DNA from 2 places in the Bacillus sp. N1(2025) genome. Region 2 is predicted to be linked to the other one. Evidence: predicted binding sites of a transcription regulator. Region 2 holds the regulator's gene; the other holds the start of a gene.
The links. Region 2 encodes NrdR, which represses ribonucleotide reductase genes. Its sites were predicted from a motif close to AACACNATATATNGTGTT; they were not measured.
Positions count from the first base shown of each region.

Region 1 (9,454 bases), on a different contig from region 2:
TGACTCCGATCAGATCGGCTTCCGGCGCCGGCCCCTGATATTTACCGGAAGATGAAGCGCCGCTGCTTGCAATATCACCGGCGCAATGGGTGCCGTGCCCGTTGTCGTCATACGGTTCTGTCTTTTGGTTGACGAAGTCCGCAAATCCGATAACTCTGCCTTCTAAATCGGGATGCTGATAGATTCCGGTATCAATAACGGCGACGGTTACGCCTTTTCCTGTTAATACGGTGCCGTTACGGGTCACTTCTTTTGCATGAGACGATTCAGCTGCCGTATCAAGGAGCGCTTTTACTTCACGGTTTAAATAGATTTTACGGATATCCCGGCATTGCGAAAGAAGCATGTGAAGGGCGGACGGAGTGACTTCGGCGCTGCAGCAATTGATTGTTTGAAACTGCTTTTTTATGGTGCAGCGTTTTTCTTTTGATAAGACCTGTCCTGTGCTGTGAAAACCGGATTCATGACAGCCCTCTTCAAATTCAATGATGACTGACATTTTCTTTCTGTTTTTTACCTTTTTTTCGAAAAACTTGTGCAAAAAGCAAGGTGTCCATTTGAAAGGTTTATATAACTGTAATACGTTTTCTCTGAGCGGCCAGTCCAGCTTATGAGCATTTGACCGCACCATTTGTACCATTGAGTAACCAAACATATATACTTTTCCTCCCATTCTGGCGATTCTCTCTATACCATATGAACAGGCCGTATGTTCGGTCAGTTTGTTTGTCCTTCAGGAGAGCTGGTTACTTGCGGCTTTTTCAGGAGAAGAAATCGAGTTGAAACGGAACGTTTGTTTGGTTATAATGAAGCCGGCGGAAGGAGGTATATACATGAACATAATATTGAGACATTCCTTGGAAAAACAGCTTCCGATTGATATTATATATATGAAAAAAGACGGCTCCATTTCAAAACGGACCATTATTATAAAAAAAGGGGATGAGCGGGCTGTAACGGCATTTTGCTGTACAAAAAGGCAGATGAGAACTTTTTTGACGGGCTCCATTCTGTCCTGCGCATTTGCTTCGGGAGGCGGATATTCATTTTTAAAAGCGTATTCTTGATGCCGTCCGTTTCCGGCCGTGAATCTCCCGCCCCTGAAAATTCGGGCGTTCCTCCCTTTTTTTTTGCCCTCTCTCAACCTTTTTTCACTGATGCCCGGCATTTGAGCGCTTGAACCGTGACAATCCATTGATTTTTCGAAACCGGGAAGTTTTTCACTGATGATAATGTTAATAGAATGTTAAGATAAGACCTATTGACAAAAATCCATATAATGAACATGTCATTTTTCAGAAAGGAGCAAAGAAGGAGAGCTGATGAAAAGAATTTTACTTAATGTCATCATTATCGTAGCAATGGTCTTACTAATAAGATGTGCTCATTATGCGTCAGACCCTGATCCCTCGAATTCTTCTGATACATACACAGATTTTAAAGATCTGGCTGAACACGAAGACCCCGATGATTATCATATATCGTACAATAAGCGAAAGGGGAGCCCCGTATTGATCATGTCGCCGCACGGAGGGAGAATTGAGGGCGGGGTGAGCGAGATCGTCCGCTCTTTCAGGGATGATTATTCAACCTACCTGTTTGAGGGATTAAAAGCGCATGATAACCAGACTCTTCATATTACGAGCACCAAGTTCGATGAGCCTTCAGCAGTCGAAAGCATTAAGCAGCACCATTATGTTATCGCAGTTCACGGTTATAAAGGCGACGAGAAAAATACTCTTGTCGGAGGAAGCGACCGGAAGCGGGCGAAAAAATTGGTGAGAGCTCTCGAACGAAACGGATTTTCTGCAGAATTGGCAACCTCAAAAACCGGTCTGGCCGGGGTTGACACCGAAAATATCAATAACCAGGCGCAAACCGGGCTGAGCATACAGCTTGAGATCAGCAGAAAACAGCGGGAAGCGTTTTTTGATAATTTTGATTACCGCGAAAGGGAATTCACAAAAACGGAGGAATTTTACCGGTTTGTCCGTACGATAAAAAGAGTGATCAATCAAGAGTATTCGTGAGCTTAAAAAAAGACAAACCAGTGAAAGATGAGTAAACTGAAAAAAAGGAGGTTTGTCCCTTGGCAAAACATCACTTCTATTTAAAAGCAAATTGGCCCGGAAATCGGAATGACGTCGGCGATATTAAAAGCGGCCGGCTGGAAACGGCTGTGTCCATTCCTAAGGAAATGGACGGACCCGGAGAAGGCACAAATCCTGATGAAATGCTGCTTGGAGCGGCCGCGACCTGTTATATTATAACGCTTGCGGCGATGATGGAAAGAAGCGGCCTGGATAAAGAAGATCTACATATGGAATCTGAAGGAATTGTAGACGTCACGAATGGTGTGTTCACGTACCAGAAAATCATTCACCGCCCGTTTATATTATTAAAGCCGGATGCAGCCGAAACGGATTTTACGCTCGCCAGGAAGTTAGCGCAAAAAGCGGAGTCCTCATGTATGATTTCACGAGCGGTCCAAGGAAACGTGGAGATGGAGCTTGAGGTTGAAGTAAAAGCTGCCCGCGCTTGACGAGTTCAAACGGTCAGCTCCGGGCCGTTTGATTTTTTTTAGCTTTTTGAGACTTGGAACGGTTCAGCAGGATGACGCCCGTGATGACCAAAACAAGCCCGATCATCATTTTGACTGTCATGGCCTCCTTAAAAACAAAAAAGCCGACAATTGCCGTTAAAGCGGTGCCGACACCTGACCATGTCGCGTATGCGGCGGATAAATCAAGGCTTTTCAATGAGAAGCTCAAAAACATAAAAGAGGCTCCGATTCCGGCAATGACGCCGAGAGCGGGCCACAGGTGCGTAAAACCGTCCGACAGCTTCAGCATCGTGCTCCCGAACACTTCTGATACAATGGCTAATGCCAGGCAGAGTAATCCTTTCATCAGCATGCCTCTCCTTTCTACCAATTCATCAAAATGACACCGGCCAATAAGAAAAAGAGTCCGATGACGGCCTGCTTGTCCAGTTTTTCATGAAACCATTTCGCTCCGATAATGGATGCGAGCACCGTTCCGGCTCCGCTCCATGTTGCATAGGATAAGCTGAGCGGAATGAGATTCAGTGTCAGTGAAAGCATATAAAAGGCCAATGAATAGCCTGCCACTACAAGCGCGCTCGGCAAAAACCGCGTAAATCCGCGGGAGACTTTCAGCATGGCCGCGCCGATTGACTCTGATAAAATAGCAATTGTGAGGAAGATATAACCCAGAATCATATCAAATCCCCCTCTCATCATAATCCTTATGCCTTTTGTTTAAGGCAGTAAAGTAAAATAATATCCGAACTTTGCCCGCCAAGTCAAGACATTAGACCTATACAAAAAGGCCCCCGGGGAGGAGCCTTTTTGATTCGTCAATAGAAATACGGATAGCCGTAGCCGTAACCCCCGTACAAGTACGGATTGAATAAAGCGCTTCCGACAAGCCCCCCGACAAGCCCTCCGAAAAACGGTCCGCCGTAAAAACCAAACGGCCGTCCGAATCCATAACCAAACCAAGGCCGGCCAAATCCAAAACCAGGCCGTCCGAATCCAAATCCGAATCCGGGCCGTCCGAATCCGAAGCCCGGCCGGCCGAACCCAAATCCAGGCCGCCCAAACGGTCTCATATCACTATCTACTGCGTATGTGTATTCTTCATTCATAATTAAGGTACCTCCAAGAATAAATTTGAGATGATAACAGAGTATTCAGCCCACCAATTTTTGATTGGGCGTTTATCAAAAAAATAAAGGAGTGAGCTTTTGTGGGTCTGTATCAGTCCGATTGGTCAAAAAAACCTCCGCACACACACGCATACCGGGCGGTTACGGATGTTGTGCAGGGGCATTACCATTTGATTGAAGGCTTTTCGCAGCCGGAGAACGGCAGCAATACAGATGAGCATACACATTTCTATACGGGCATCACCTCGTTTGAAAACGGCCATTTTCATAGGTATTACGGCATTTCCGGCCCTGCCATCCCGAGGGTTGACGGAACACATTACCATGAGCTTTCAGAGACCACCTTTGCCGCCTACAATGAGCCGATTCAGATCCAGCACGGCGGCGTCGTTTACGATCCGCGGGAGGAAGGGCGGAAAACGCACCGCCATACACTCAAAGGAAAAACGAGAGAGGTTGTCGGAAACGAGCCGATCGGGTGGTAGTGGACGTTTAGCGCTCAGGAAAAAGGGCAAAATGGATAGGTGCCTGAAGAAATGAATGCTATAATTAGGGGGAGATTTATAAAAGAGAGTGATACATATTGAAAAATAAAAAACAGCCTGTCGTCATACTCGTCGGACCGACGGCAGTCGGAAAAACAAAACTAAGCATCGGACTCGCGAAAATGCTGAATGCGGAAATCATCAGCGGAGATTCCATGCAGGTATATAAAGGGATGGACATCGGAACGGCCAAAGTCACCGAAGAAGAGACAGAAGGCGTGCCGCATCACCTGATTGATATTTTGGAGCCGTCCGACACTTTTTCAACGGCGGATTATCAAAAAATGGTGAGAGGAAAAATCACCGAGATTGCCGATAGAGGAAAGCTGCCGATGATTGTCGGGGGGACGGGTCTGTACATTCAGTCCGTGCTGTATGACTATACGTTCACGGAAAACTCCGGCGACCCTGTATTCCGGGAGCACATGGAGAAACTGGCAGCTGAAGAAGGGGCGGAAGCGCTTCATGCCAAGCTTGCGGCAGCCGACCCGGAAGCGGCGGCAGCCATTCATCAAAACAATACGCGAAGAGTCATCCGCGCGCTCGAAATCCTGCATGTATCGGGAAAAACAATGTCAGAGCATCTTAAAACCCAAAAACGGGAGCTGCTTTACAATGCGATTCTTATCGGTCTTACAATGGACAGAGAAGTGCTGTACGGCCGGATTAACGAGCGCGTTGACCTGATGCTGGAAACCGGCCTTCTTGACGAAGTAAAGCGGCTGTATGATATGAATATCCGGGACAGCCAATCGATTCAGGCGATCGGCTATAAAGAGCTGTATGAATATCTTGATGGAAAAGTGCCGTTCCCTCAGGCTGTGGGGCAATTAAAACAAAATTCTAGGCGATATGCGAAACGCCAGCTGACCTGGTTTCGCAATAAAATGCCCGTTTCATGGACAGATATGACGCCGCCTGTTGATATTGAGCAGAAAAAAAAGGAAATTTTCGAGTGCATAGCAGGAAAACTGGAAATTTAATCGAAACAGTATTGTATTGAGAACCAAGGAGGACGAAACATGAAACCGATTAATATTCAAGATCAGTTTTTGAATCAAATCCGAAAAGACAATACGTTCGTCACGGTGTTTTTACTCAACGGCTTCCAGCTTCGCGGCCAGGTAAAAGGCTTTGACAACTTTACCGTTTTGCTCGAAACGGAGGGGAAGCAGCAGCTTATTTATAAACATGCCATCTCCACGTTCGCCCCGCAAAAAAACGTCCAGCTTGAGCTTGAATAGACTTTTTGAAAAAGACCATGAACAATGGTCTTTTTCTATGCGCATCTGTATATTGCAGGCTGTATATCGGAAACATAAAAGGGGGGTTCGGAAAATCGTGTTCGAAAGTGAAAATGAACTGAGAAGAATCAGGATTACGCTCGTTTGGATCGCTGTTTTTTTGCTGTTTGGAGCTTGCAGCAATCATGAGACGGTGGTGACGGATGATGACGGCGGCTTGGCGGATACCGAACCGCAGACAGAAGGCATGGTGCAGCTGGAACATAATCGTTTCGGCATCGTTGAGGACGGTTACTTAAAAATATACCGCTATGATGAAAAAACGAATAAAATCGAACTGAAAAAAGAAACGGCGCTGGATGAGCTTGAATAAATTTCACAAGCGTTCGAATTTACAAAGCGGGCCGCACAAGCTACACTAAGTACTGACATTGATCATGCAGAGGGTGAGACGATTGAAACACAAGGTGATAATCAACCATTGGGAAGAAACTTGTGAAGATGATTCCTGCTATGAATATGGAACCAGCATCATCGTTGACGGCAAAGAACTGATCAGAGAGGCTTCCATCACAAGCGCTCTGAAAGCCGTGCTGAAAGAAATCGGTGCTGATGTGGAGATTGAAGAAACCGTTGAAAGCGAAAAAAAATGTGATTCTTACAAAAAATAAGAATAAAAGTCTAGACTACTAAGCAGTTTTTTTTCATGTTATGATAGACATCGGCTTACACATGACACCTTGAGTAGGATGAGAGATGATTCTCGTTCTGCTCTCTTTTTTGGGCGTTAATCGGGCCAGAGCCAAAGTCCGCTCTTTCAAAAATATGAATTTTTTATAAATCGATCTCAATATGTTGTGTTTTTCTGAGAGGTTAGTATACTATATATAGTGTTAAGAGATTCATTATTTTTGATAGGTCGTGATAAGGATGGTTCAAATCATATTTGATTCAAAGACAGGGAATGTTCAGCGTTTTGTGAATAAAACAGACTTTCAGCTGATCCGCAAGGTGGACGAAACGGACCACGTGGACACTCCGTTTGTTTTGGTCACCTACACGACAAACTTCGGCCAGGTACCGGCATCAACACAATCATTTCTCGAAAAATACGCCCATCTCTTATTAGGAGTCGCTGCGAGCGGCAACAAAGTATGGGGCGATAACTTTGCAAAAAGCGCCGATACCATTTCAAGACAATATCAGGTGCCGATCTTGCACAAATTTGAACTCAGCGGCACATCTAAAGACGTTGAATTGTTTACTCAGGAGGTAGAAAGACTTGTCACAAAATCAAGTGCCAAAATGGATCCAGTTAAATAACGAAATCATGATCCAACAAGATGGAAAATTCCAGTTTGATAAAGATAAAGAGGCTGTACATAGCTATTTTGTTGACTATATCAATCAAAACACAGTTTACTTTCACGATTTAAAAGAGAAGCTGGATTATTTGATTGAAAACCAATACTACGAAGAGGAATTCTTAAGCCTTTACTCTTTTGAAGACATTAAAGAAGTGTTTAAAACAGCTTACGCAAAGAAGTTTCGTTTTCCTTCCTTCATGAGTGCGTTTAAATTTTATAATGACTATGCTTTGAAAACGAATGACAAGAAAAGAATTCTCGAGCGTTATGAGGACCGAATCTCAATCGTCGCGCTGTTCTTCGCAAACGGCGACACTGAGAAAGCAAAAGAATATGTAAACCTGATGATCAACCAGGAATATCAGCCGAGTACACCGACATTTTTGAATGCCGGCAGAAAACGCCGCGGAGAACTGGTGAGCTGCTTCTTGCTCGAAGTCAATGATTCCTTAAACGATATTTCACGGGCGATCGATATTTCCATGCAGCTGTCTAAATTGGGCGGCGGGGTTTCTCTTAATCTGTCCAAACTTCGCGCGAAAGGCGAAGCGATTAAAGATGTTGAAAACGCCACAAAAGGTGTTGTAGGCGTCATGAAGCTTCTTGATAATGCGTTCCGTTACGCTGACCAAATGGGCCAAAGACAAGGCTCAGGCGCGGCGTATTTAAATATTTTCCACCGCGATATCAATGATTTTCTTGATACGAAAAAGATTTCTGCGGATGAAGATGTGCGCGTCAAAACGCTTTCTATCGGTGTCGTCATTCCGGATAAGTTCGTTGAGCTTGCACGTGAGGATAAAGCGGCTTATGTATTCTATCCGCATACGATTTATAAAGAATACGGCCAGCATATGGACGAAATGGACATGACGGCGATGTATGAAGAGCTTGTCGACAACCCGCGTGTCAAAAAAGAAAAAGTGAATGCGCGCAAACTGCTTGAAAAGCTTGCCGTTCTCCGTTCTGAGTCAGGTTATCCGTACATTATGTTCCAAGATAACGTAAACAAAGAGCACGCGAATAACCACGTATCAAAAGTGAAATTCTCGAACCTTTGCTCTGAAGTGCTTCAGGCGTCACAGGTTTCGGCTTACACAGATTATGACGAGGAAGACGAAATCGGCTTGGACATTTCCTGCAACCTTGGTTCATTAAATATTTTGAATGTCATGAAACATAAATCGATTGAGCGCACGGTGAAACTCGCGACGGATTCCCTGACTCATGTATCTGAGACGACGGATATCCGCAACGCGCCGGCAGTCAGACGCGCGAACAAAGCGATGAAGTCAATCGGTTTAGGCGCCATGAACCTTCACGGCTACCTGGCCCAAAACGGCATCGCGTATGAAAGCCCGGAAGCAAGAGATTTCGCGAATACGTTCTTTATGATGGTGAACTTTTATTCCATCCAGCGTTCAGCTGAGCTTGCGAAAGAAAAAGGCGAAACGTTTGAGCATTATGAAGGCTCCACATATGCAACGGGAGAATATTTCAATAAATACATCGAAAAAGAATTCTCACCGGCATACGAAAAAATCGCTGCGCTCTTTGAAGGCATGCACATTCCGACAATCGAAGACTGGAAAGAGCTGAAGGCGTTTGTCGCTGAAAACGGCATGTACCACAGCTACAGACTGTGCATCGCGCCGACAGGCTCCATTTCCTACGTCCAATCCAGCACGGCGTCCGTTATGCCGATCATGGAACGGATCGAAGAAAGAACATACGGAAATTCAAAAACGTATTACCCGATGCCGGGGTTAGCGTCTAATAACTGGTTCTTCTACAAAGAAGCTTATGATATGGACATGTTCAAAGTGGTGGATATGATCGCGACAATCCAGCAGCATATCGATCAGGGAATCAGCTTTACCCTGTTTTTGAAAGATACGATGACAACTCGTGATCTGAACCGTATTGATCTGTATGCCCACCATAGAGGCATCAAAACCATTTACTATGCAAGAACGAAAGATACCGGGCAGGACAGCTGTCTTTCTTGTGTCGTTTGATTAAAGGAGAGTTTACAGTGACAAAAATTTATGACGCAGCAAACTGGTCAAAGCATGAAGATGATTTCACCCAAATGTTTTACAACCAAAACGTAAAGCAGTTTTGGCTTCCGGAAGAGATCGCATTAAACGGCGATCTTCTCACTTGGAAGTATTTGGGTAAAAATGAGCAGGATACGTACATGAAGGTGCTCGCCGGCCTGACACTGCTTGATACAGAGCAGGGGAACACGGGCATGCCGATTGTGGCCGAGCACGTCGAAGGCCATCAGCGAAAAGCGGTTCTTAATTTCATGGCGATGATGGAAAACGCGGTGCACGCAAAATCATATTCAAATATTTTTATGACGCTTGCTCCGACTGAAACGATTAATGAAGTATTTGAATGGGTTAAACAAAATAAATATTTGCAGAAAAAAGCGCAAATGATTGTCGGGCTTTACAAAGCCATTCAAAAAGATGATGAAATTTCACTGTTCAAAGCGATGGTTGCTTCCGTCTATCTGGAAAGCTTCCTTTTCTACAGCGGTTTCTATTATCCGTTATATTTCTACGGACAAGGAAAACTGATGCAAAGCGGTGAGATCATT
Region 1 is NZ_JBLTJB010000007.1:230,220-239,673, forward strand. It holds gene ACNFN4_RS16300 (S8 family peptidase) at 1-655, opposite strand, end outside; gene ACNFN4_RS16305 (hypothetical protein) at 834-1,067, shown strand; gene ACNFN4_RS16310 (poly-gamma-glutamate hydrolase family protein) at 1,323-2,030, shown strand; gene ACNFN4_RS16315 (OsmC family protein) at 2,090-2,542, shown strand; gene erbB (SMR family multidrug efflux transporter EbrB) at 2,556-2,909, opposite strand; gene erbA (SMR family multidrug efflux transporter EbrA) at 2,927-3,241, opposite strand; gene ACNFN4_RS16330 (hypothetical protein) at 3,379-3,633, opposite strand; gene ACNFN4_RS16335 (YmaF family protein) at 3,771-4,175, shown strand; gene miaA (tRNA (adenosine(37)-N6)-dimethylallyltransferase MiaA) at 4,274-5,218, shown strand; gene hfq (RNA chaperone Hfq) at 5,258-5,479, shown strand; gene ACNFN4_RS16350 (YmzC family protein) at 5,577-5,852, shown strand; gene ACNFN4_RS16355 (hypothetical protein) at 5,935-6,150, shown strand; gene nrdI (class Ib ribonucleoside-diphosphate reductase assembly flavoprotein NrdI) at 6,410-6,802, shown strand; gene nrdE (class 1b ribonucleoside-diphosphate reductase subunit alpha) at 6,762-8,864, shown strand; gene nrdF (class 1b ribonucleoside-diphosphate reductase subunit beta) at 8,882-9,454, shown strand, end outside.
Region 1: nrdI (class Ib ribonucleoside-diphosphate reductase assembly flavoprotein NrdI) is a predicted target of NrdR. The motif match lies at 6,357-6,374, and genes of this name have one in related genera.

Region 2 (9,454 bases):
CATTTGATAAAGTATGACACAATTCACGGCAAATACGATCAAGAAGTTGAGACCTCCGACGACAGTCTGATCGTCAACGGAAAACATATTATGCTGTTCAATCGCCGGGACCCGAGAGAGCTTCCGTGGAAAGAATGCGGAATAGACATCGTCGTAGAGGCAACGGGGAAATTTAATTCAAAAGAAAAAGCAATGAGCCATATTGAAGCAGGGGCGAAAAAAGTTATTTTAACGGCTCCGGGCAAAAATGAAGACGTTACCATTGTCATGGGAGTAAATGAAGAGCAGTTCAATCCCGATGAACATGTCATTATTTCAAATGCATCCTGCACGACAAACTGTCTTGCGCCGGTCGTCAAAGTGCTTGATCAGGAATTCGGGATTGAAAGCGGCCTGATGACGACTGTTCACGCTTACACGAATGATCAAAAAAATATCGACAATCCGCATAAAGATCTGCGGAGGGCGAGAGCGTGCGGAGAATCCATCATTCCGACTTCTACAGGCGCCGCCAAAGCGCTGTCGCTCGTGCTGCCTCATTTGAAAGGAAAACTTCACGGTCTCGCTTTGCGTGTTCCCGTTCCGAATGTGTCATTAGTGGACCTTGTCTGCGATCTGAAAACAGATGTGTCGGCCGAGCAAGTGAACGCCGCTTTCCAAAGAGCCGCAAAAACGTCGATGTACGGAATTCTTGATTATTCGGATGAGCCGCTCGTTTCTTCGGATTATAATACGAATTCACACTCTGCGATCATTGACGGACTGACAACGATAGTGATGGAAGACCGAAAAGTAAAGGTGCTCGCCTGGTATGACAATGAATGGGGATATTCCTGCCGGGTCGTTGATCTTATCCGTCACGTCGCCGCGCGAATGAAACACCCGTCAGCTGTGTAGACTAAAGATCATGGACATTTGTTAGAAAAAAACCCTTAACGGCATATTCGCAAAAAACACACCTTGCAAAATAAACTTAAACACAGTATACTATCTTTCGTGAACTTCTTGCTCGTGACTGCTTCGGAATTACTTAAAGGGTTAGGACCTCTCCGGACTAACTTTCCCCCGTGGTAAATGGCCGGGTCAGTTCTCGGAAATTCACTTTTTTAATTCTTGTTAAGGGGGGTCCATGATTATGGAAACAATGGGGCGTCACGTCATCTCCGAGCTGTGGGGATGCGATTTTGATAAGCTCAATGACATGGATTTTATTGAAAAAACGTTTGTAAATGCTGCTTTGAAATCAGGAGCTGAGGTGCGCGAGGTCGCATTTCACAAATTTGCACCGCAAGGCGTAAGCGGAGTCGTTATTATCTCTGAGTCACATTTAACGATTCACAGTTTTCCTGAACACGGATATGCAAGCATTGATGTTTATACTTGTGGAGACCTGGATCCTAATGTGGCTGCGGATTACATTGCGGACGCATTACATGCAGATACAAGAGAAAACATTGAAATACCGAGAGGAATGGGGCCTGTACAGATTAAACAGGCACAAGTGAAAGTACTGTAATTTTCAAAACGCAAACACAAGGGAGCTAAGCTGAAAAAGCCATTACGCGCTTTGAAGCTGATGCTCCTTTTCTAATGTAAAAAAACAGCATTGCTTTTTCTTTAAGCATTTTTTTTGTAAAATAGAAAAGATAAGGCCGGTCTATCGGCTCTCCCAACAAATAGGCTCATCCTAGAAACGTTGGCGGGCATTTACCGGAAGCTTGCGAACCGCATTACAGCAACGAAACAGATGGGAGCTGATCCAATTTGAAATGTCCTTCATGCCAGCATAACGGTTCCCGCGTACTTGATTCACGGCCTGCGGACGAAGGGAAATCAATCCGCAGAAGGCGGGAATGCGAAGCCTGCCATTACCGCTTCACTACATTTGAGAAGTTTGAAGAGATGCCTCTGATCGTCGTGAAAAAAGAAGGCGTCCGGGAAGAATTCAGCCGTGAAAAAATGCTGCGCGGGTTAATTAAAGCTTGTGAAAAAAGGCCCGTTCCTTTAAAAACATTGGAAGACATGTGCTTTGACATTGAAAAAGAGCTGAGAAACCAAGGTGTATCTGAAGTCAAAAGCGAACTTGTCGGAGAAATGGTAATGGACCGTCTGGCGAAAATCGATGAGGTGTCTTATGTCCGCTTTGCCTCCGTCTACCGGCAGTTTAAGGATATAAACGTGTTTATCGATGAATTGAAAGATTTAATAAAGAAAGAACGCTGAGAGAGCTAAGAGATTGTGTCTGGCTCTTTTCTCATGAGCAAAATTGGCATTTGATAGATCGCAGAAACGGTGTAAAATGAGAGTAGAAACATATCGGAAGGTTTGAGAATCATGGCTGACTATTGGAATGACGTATTGCCTGTAGATCCTTATACGGTCAAAAGCCGTTCGCTTCTTCAGGATGTCGACAGACAGGTTTTGACACATCTGTACCAGCCGCTGATCGGTTCTTTTGCATTCTCCCTTTATATGACCTTATGGGGGGAGCTTGAGCAGAACCGCTTGTGGGGAGCGGAATCCACGCACAGGCAGCTGATGGGCATGATGCAGTCAAATTTAAAAAAGATTCATCATGAACAGGGAAAGCTTGAAGGAATCGGGCTGCTGAAAGTGTATATCCGGGAGTCCGAGCAAAAAGAGCGGATGTTTATTTATGAGCTGCTGCCCCCGCTCAGACCGAATGATTTTTTTGAAGACGGCATGCTGAATGTCTTTCTTTATAACAGAGTCGGTAAAACGAAATACCAGCAGCTGAGACAATTTTACACGCACCCTTCCGTCGGCGTGGGCGCAAGGGAAATTACCCGTCCGTTTAATCACGCTTTTGCCTCTTTTCAGCCGAGTGAATGGAAAATGACGCCTGATATGGAAGAGGCGATGAAGCTCCCCGAGGACTATGAGACGGCGTCTGTCGGACAAGCGCCTTCCTATACGGTGACGGAGGAAGTGTTTGATTTTGAGCTTTTCATGGCGGGACTGTCAGAAACGATGATACCGCGCAAATCAATCACGCAGGACGTGCGGGAGAGCATTAAAAAGCTTTCATATTTATACGGAATAGATCCTATCTCCATGCAGCACGTCGTCATGACCGCAATTAATGAACAGGATACGATAACGGCCGAAGCGCTGAGGAAAGCGGCCAGCGACTGGTATCAAATTGAAAGAAGCGGGAAGCTTCCGGAACTGATTGATAAAACACAGCCTGTCACCTTGAGAGAAAACCGGACGGAAAAGGACGATTCATTGAACGGCGAACTCATCGCACAGCTTGAGACCATATCACCGAGAAAGCTTCTTCAGGACATTGCCGACGGGACCGAGCCGTCAAAAGCCGACTTGCAGATTATCGCCGATATTATGTTCGAACAAAAGCTTGAGCCCGGCGTCACCAATGTGCTGATTTATTATGTCATGCTGAAAACGGATATGAAGCTGTCCAAAAACTATATCCAAAAAATCGCCGCCCACTGGGCCAGAAAGAAAGTCAAAACGGTACGGGAAGCAATGAAGCTCGCAATAGAAGAGCACAGGCAATATCTTGATTGGGCGGACGGCAAAACAAACGGCGCGGCGCGCGGCAAAAAAACCGTCCGGGAAGAAAAGCGCCCTGATTGGATGAAAGAAGAAGAAACCGGGAAGAAACAAGAACAGCCGGCTCTTTCCGCGCAGGATCTTGAAGAACAAAAGAAAAAAATGATGGAAGAAATGAAAAAACTGAAAAAATACTCTGCCTATTGAGACAGAGAAGCGGGGTGATATTGAATGGAACCGATCAGCCGATCCTTAGAAGGCGTGACGAAAAGACCTGACTTTCAAAAACGCCTGGAACGAATGCAGCAGCAAGTCATGGCCGACGAAGACGTCCAGGCTTTTTTGAAGGAACAGAAAGATGTAATCAATCAAAGCATGATTGACAGAGGGTTAAATAAACTGTACGAATTCGTTCAGCAAAGCAAACAGTGCGCCTTCTGTTCGAAAGACAGCCGGACGAACAGCCTGCTTGAAGGCTATCATCCGAAGCTTGTGATCAACGGGCGTTCCATTGATATTGAATATTACGAATGTCCGGAAAAGAGAAAGCTCGACCGCCAGAAAAGGCAAAAGTCCCTGATGAAGAGCATGTATATCCAGCAGGATCTTCTCGGCGCGACGTTTCAGCAGATCGACATTACCGATCCGAGCAGAGTCGGCATCTTCCAGCATGTGACGGATTTTCTGAAGAGCTATAATGAAACGGGAAAAGGCAAAGGGCTGTATCTGTACGGAAAATTCGGAATCGGAAAGACATTTATTTTAGCCGCCATTGCCAACGAGCTGGCGGAAAAAGAGTATTCATCAATGATCGTATATGTTCCCGAATTTGTCAGAGAGCTGAAAAACTCTCTCCAGGATCAGTCGTTGGAGGCGAAACTGAATATGGTGAAAACGACGCCCGTACTGATGCTTGATGATATCGGAGCGGAGTCAATGACAAGCTGGGTCAGGGATGAAGTCATCGGCACCGTGCTTCAGCACAGAATGAGCCAGCAGCTTCCCACTTTCTTCTCGTCTAATTTTTCACCAGACGAGCTGAAGCATCATTTTACGTATTCACAGCGGGGAGAAAAGGAAGAAGTAAAAGCGGCAAGACTGATGGAGCGGATTTTATATTTGGCTTCGCCCGTCCGTCTTGACGGGGAAAACCGCCGCCGTTCATGATGCCGGCGTCCAATGGGAAGGATTTGAGGGAATGAGGAATAAGAAGGCTGTCACTTGGGCTGCGGCTGCGGCGGGAGCGGGCCTTTTACTGTGGGCAAACCGCAAATATCTGAATCTGTCGCCTAAGGAGATCCGGCTGTGGGTATTATCGTTCGGTGTTTTTGCGCCGCTTGTGTTTATCGGAATTTCCATTGTCAGGCCTTTTGTGCTGTTTCCCGTATCAATCGTTTCCGTCGCCGGAGGATTGGCGTTCGGGCCGTTTTTCGGCACCATGTATACGCTGGCGGGCTCAATGGGCGCTGCCGCCGCGTCTTTTTTTGCGGCGGGGCTGTTTGCCTTTAATGAGAAAAGCCGTCATGGAAAAATGGAAGCCATTCAAAAGCAGATGAAAACCAATGGCTTCTTTTATATTTTTATCCTGCGCATTCTGCCTGTTAACTTTGATGTGATCAGCTATGCCGCGGGCCTATCGAAAGTCAGGCCGATGACGTATTTTTTGGCGACCGCAGCGGGCATTATTCCGGGGACGATCGTCCTGAATGTGCTCGGCGCGAGCTTTATGTCCGGCAATGTGCTGACCGTACTCGGCGTGATGTGTCTTTACATCGTATTTTTATCGCTTCCCGTTATATTTAAAAAGAAGGTGCGCCATTTGTTCGGCGGTGAAAGCTAACCTTTACGTCTATTTTAAAAACATCCCCCATATACTTGTAACAGATGCCGTAAGGGGGGACAAATATGCTTGAAGTGATCTTTGAAGATGACCACGATACCGCCGCTTTTTTACATCTCATTCAGCAATCGGACGACCGGAGACATTTTATTGTCCGTGAAGGCATAAAAAAAGTCGGAATCGCAAGGTCTGAAACGGCTTTTTGCGTTCAGCGCTTTATTGAGCCGATACTTGTCAGGTTTTTTTTGGAATGCAAAGAAGACGAGCATATGCTTTCGCTTATTGAGGACGCATACTGCTTCACCGATCAGGATGAACAGCAGCAAATCCTTCAGCTTGCACACAGCATTATGGAAGGAGAGCTTGAGGATCATCCGTTCGAGCCGAAGAAAGAGCCGCGCACACAGTTTATTTCAGATGCGCTCCGGACGATTTCACTTGATGCGGGTGTTTTTTCCGTGCGTTCGTTTCAGACGTTCCGGCTCGGCAGGTATTATGAGCGGCTCAGAGAATACGCGGAGGCTGCGATAGATGAATATCGGATGGAACAGGAATATCAAAACTTTATCCAGTCTCTGAGAGATTATGTGACAACCAATCCGCCGCGGATGAAGAAAGTCCGCATCGTACATGACCGGGCTTTTACGCTGTGGGAGCTGCGCTATTTGTCAGAACGGGAACAGAAAAAATACATAGACAGACGGTTTGTGCGGGAGCACCCGATGTATATAGATTCCCATCTCCTTGCGCCGCTGATCTCCATTGCGCCTGAGACGGTAGAACTGTATACGGACAAACCGGAGCATATGATGTCCAGAACGATTCAAAACGTGTTTCAGGAGAGGGTGCGCCTTTTTCCGCTGAGCGCGTTTGCAGCCGAGAAGACGGAAGGATAGCCGCACGGACGGCCTTGTGTAAGCGGCAGGGCTGTCTGTGCGAAATCAGACGGAAAACCGAGTTGCATTTTTCTCGCAGACATTTTATAATACATAAAAGATTAATGATTGCTACACGTATTGATAAGGACATGAAGCATTGATACCGGCTTTATAAGAGAGGAGAGCCCAGGCTGAAAGCTTTCCAGCTATGGATCATTGTCTTTACCGCCTTTGAACTTCAGCTGTGAACGCCGGAAGAAGCGCCAGTAATAGCTGACGGGAACTCCCGTTACAGAGTTTAGAGCCGCAGGTGCCGAAACAATCGGCCGTGCGGAAAAAAGGGTGGAACCACGATTCCGTTTATTTAACCTCGTCCCTTTCATAGGGGGCGGGGTTTTTGATTTGCATAAAAAAAGGAGTGACGAAGATGTCAGATATGATCAACATCACATTTCCGGACGGAGCGGTAAAGGAATTTCCGAAAGGAACAACAACAGAAGATATCGCGGCATCCATCAGTCCGGGATTAAAGAAAAAGTCTTTAGCCGGAAAACTGAACGGACAGGAAATTGATTTAAGAACGCCGATTCAAGAGGATGGTGCCGTAGAAATCATTACAGAAGGTACAGAAGAAGGCTTGAACATCATGCGGCACAGCACGGCGCATTTATTGGCCCAGGCGATTAAACGCATTTATAAAGATGTGAAATTCGGTGTCGGCCCCGTCATTGAAAACGGGTTCTATTATGACGTTGAAATGGAGCAGGCGCTGACGCCGGATGACCTTCCGAAGATTGAAAAAGAAATGAAACGCATCGTCGGTGAAAATCTCCCGATTATCCGAAAAGAAGTGAGCCGTGATGAAGCAAAAGCCATGTTTGCGGAAATCGGCGATAATCTGAAGCTTGAACTGCTGGATGCCATCCCAGAAGACGAAACGGTCTCCATTTATGAGCAGGGCGAATTTTTTGACCTGTGCCGCGGCGTGCACGTGCCGTCTACAGGCAAAATTAAAGAATTTAAGCTGCTGAGCCTTGCGGGCGCATACTGGCGCGGCGACAGCAAAAACCAAATGCTTCAGCGCATTTACGGCACGGCCTTCTTTAAAAAGGATGACTTGAAAGAGCATTTGCGGATGCTTGAAGAAGCGAAAGAGCGCGACCACCGAAAACTGGGCAAAGAATTAAAATTGTTCGCCAACTCTCAAAAAGTCGGACAAGGCCTGCCGCTCTGGCTGCCGAAAGGCGCAACCATCCGCCGCGTGATCGAGCGCTACATTGTGGATAAAGAGCTGAGCCTCGGTTATGAGCACGTCTATACGCCTGTTCTCGGAAGCAAAGACCTGTACGAAACATCAGGGCACTGGGAACATTATCAGGAGGGCATGTTCCCGCCGATGGAAATGGACAATGAAACACTCGTGCTCCGTCCGATGAACTGTCCTCACCATATGATGATTTACAAACAGGACATTCACAGCTACCGCGAGCTTCCGATCCGCATCGCAGAGCTGGGAACGATGCATCGTTATGAAATGTCCGGGGCGCTTTCAGGTCTTCAGCGCGTACGCGGCATGACTTTAAATGACGCGCACATTTTCGTCCGCCCTGACCAGATTAAAGAAGAATTCATCCGCACGGTCCGTTTGATTCAAGACGTATACGAAGACTTCGGCCTGAGTGATTACACATTCCGCCTGTCTTACCGCGATCCTGAAGACACGGAAAAATATTTTGATGATGATGAGATGTGGAACAAAGCGCAATCCATGCTGAAGGCGGCAATGGATGAGATGGGGCACGACTATTATGAAGCGGAAGGCGAAGCGGCGTTTTACGGCCCTAAGCTTGACGTGCAGGTGAAAACGGCGATCGGCAAAGAAGAGACATTGTCAACTGTACAGCTTGACTTCCTTCTTCCGGAACGCTTTGATCTCACTTACGTCGGAGAAGACGGCAAACAGCACCGCCCTGTCGTTATTCACCGCGGCGTCGTGTCAACGATGGAGCGTTTCGTTGCTTTCTTAATCGAAGAGCACAAAGGCGCCCTTCCGACATGGCTTGCGCCGGTGCAGTTCCAAGTCATTCCTGTATCACCGTCCGTGCATCTTGATTATGCGAAAAAAGTGCAGGAGCGCCTGCAGCGTGAAGGTCTGCGTGTCGAGCTTGACAGCCGGGACGAAAAAATCGGCTATAAAATCCGTGAAGCGCAAATGCAAAAAATCCCGTACATGCTTGTGGTCGGTGACCAAGAAGCGGAAAACGGCGCGGTAAACGTCCGGAAATACGGCGAGCAGAAATCAGAAACCGTCTCATTGGACGATTTTGTGAAAAAGGCTGTAGCCGAAGCGAAAAAATAACCGGAAATACAAAAAACCCCGTTCATTCAGAATGGGGTTTTTTTGCGTATAACATTATCTTTCTTTTTGTTTCTCTATAATCGCAAACAGCTCGTGAAGATCGCTGATCACGTAATCAGGTGCAATGTCCGTATCATTTTTCTTTTGCGTCCGGTTTACCCAGACTGTCGTAATGCCTGCCCGTTTCGCTCCCAATATATCAGTATTGAGGTTATCTCCGACCATAATGGCGTCTTCTTTTTTCAGGTTCAGGAGGCCGAGGCAATGTTCGAATATGGAGGCGTCGGGTTTCCCTTTTCCGAAAGCGCCTGAGATGACGATTTCATTAAAATAAGGCGCGAGCTCAGGAACGCCGGCGAGTTTTTCTTTCTGCAGGCTGGGGTCGCCGTTTGTCAGCAGAAGCAATTCATAAACACCTTTCAGCTTATCAAGCACCGCAAACGTTTCATCATACACGTACGGACGCTGTCTGCGTTCCGCCGCGAAAAACTCCGCCAAATATTCGCCGTAAGCCGCATCGTCTATACCGACGCTTTTTAAGCCGTTCGTCCAGGCGTTTCGTCTGTATTCCGGCGCAATCCGATTCAGCTGTTTAAACCCTTCGCTGACCGGCTCGGAAAAATTCGCCCACAATCCTTCAAACGGATTAATGCCGATCATGACCGTATAAGGATAGGTTTCGTATGACATATACAATTCCCGTGCCGCTTTCCGAACCGCCTCTTCAAATGTATGCGGGTCAAGGCCATATTTTTTTTCCGCTTGTAAACATGTTTCCCTGAATGTTGTTCTGACGCTTTTTTCATCCCATAACAGTGTATCGTCCAAATCAAAAAATAC
Region 2 is NZ_JBLTJB010000001.1:176,027-185,480, forward strand. It holds gene ACNFN4_RS00950 (glyceraldehyde-3-phosphate dehydrogenase) at 1-897, shown strand, start outside; gene speD (adenosylmethionine decarboxylase) at 1,136-1,516, shown strand; gene nrdR (transcriptional regulator NrdR) at 1,765-2,223, shown strand; gene ACNFN4_RS00965 (replication initiation and membrane attachment family protein) at 2,335-3,744, shown strand; gene dnaI (primosomal protein DnaI) at 3,769-4,704, shown strand; gene ACNFN4_RS00975 (TVP38/TMEM64 family protein) at 4,736-5,377, shown strand; gene ytxC (putative sporulation protein YtxC) at 5,443-6,273, shown strand; gene thrS (threonine--tRNA ligase) at 6,683-8,614, shown strand; gene ACNFN4_RS00990 (HAD family hydrolase) at 8,669-9,454, opposite strand, start outside.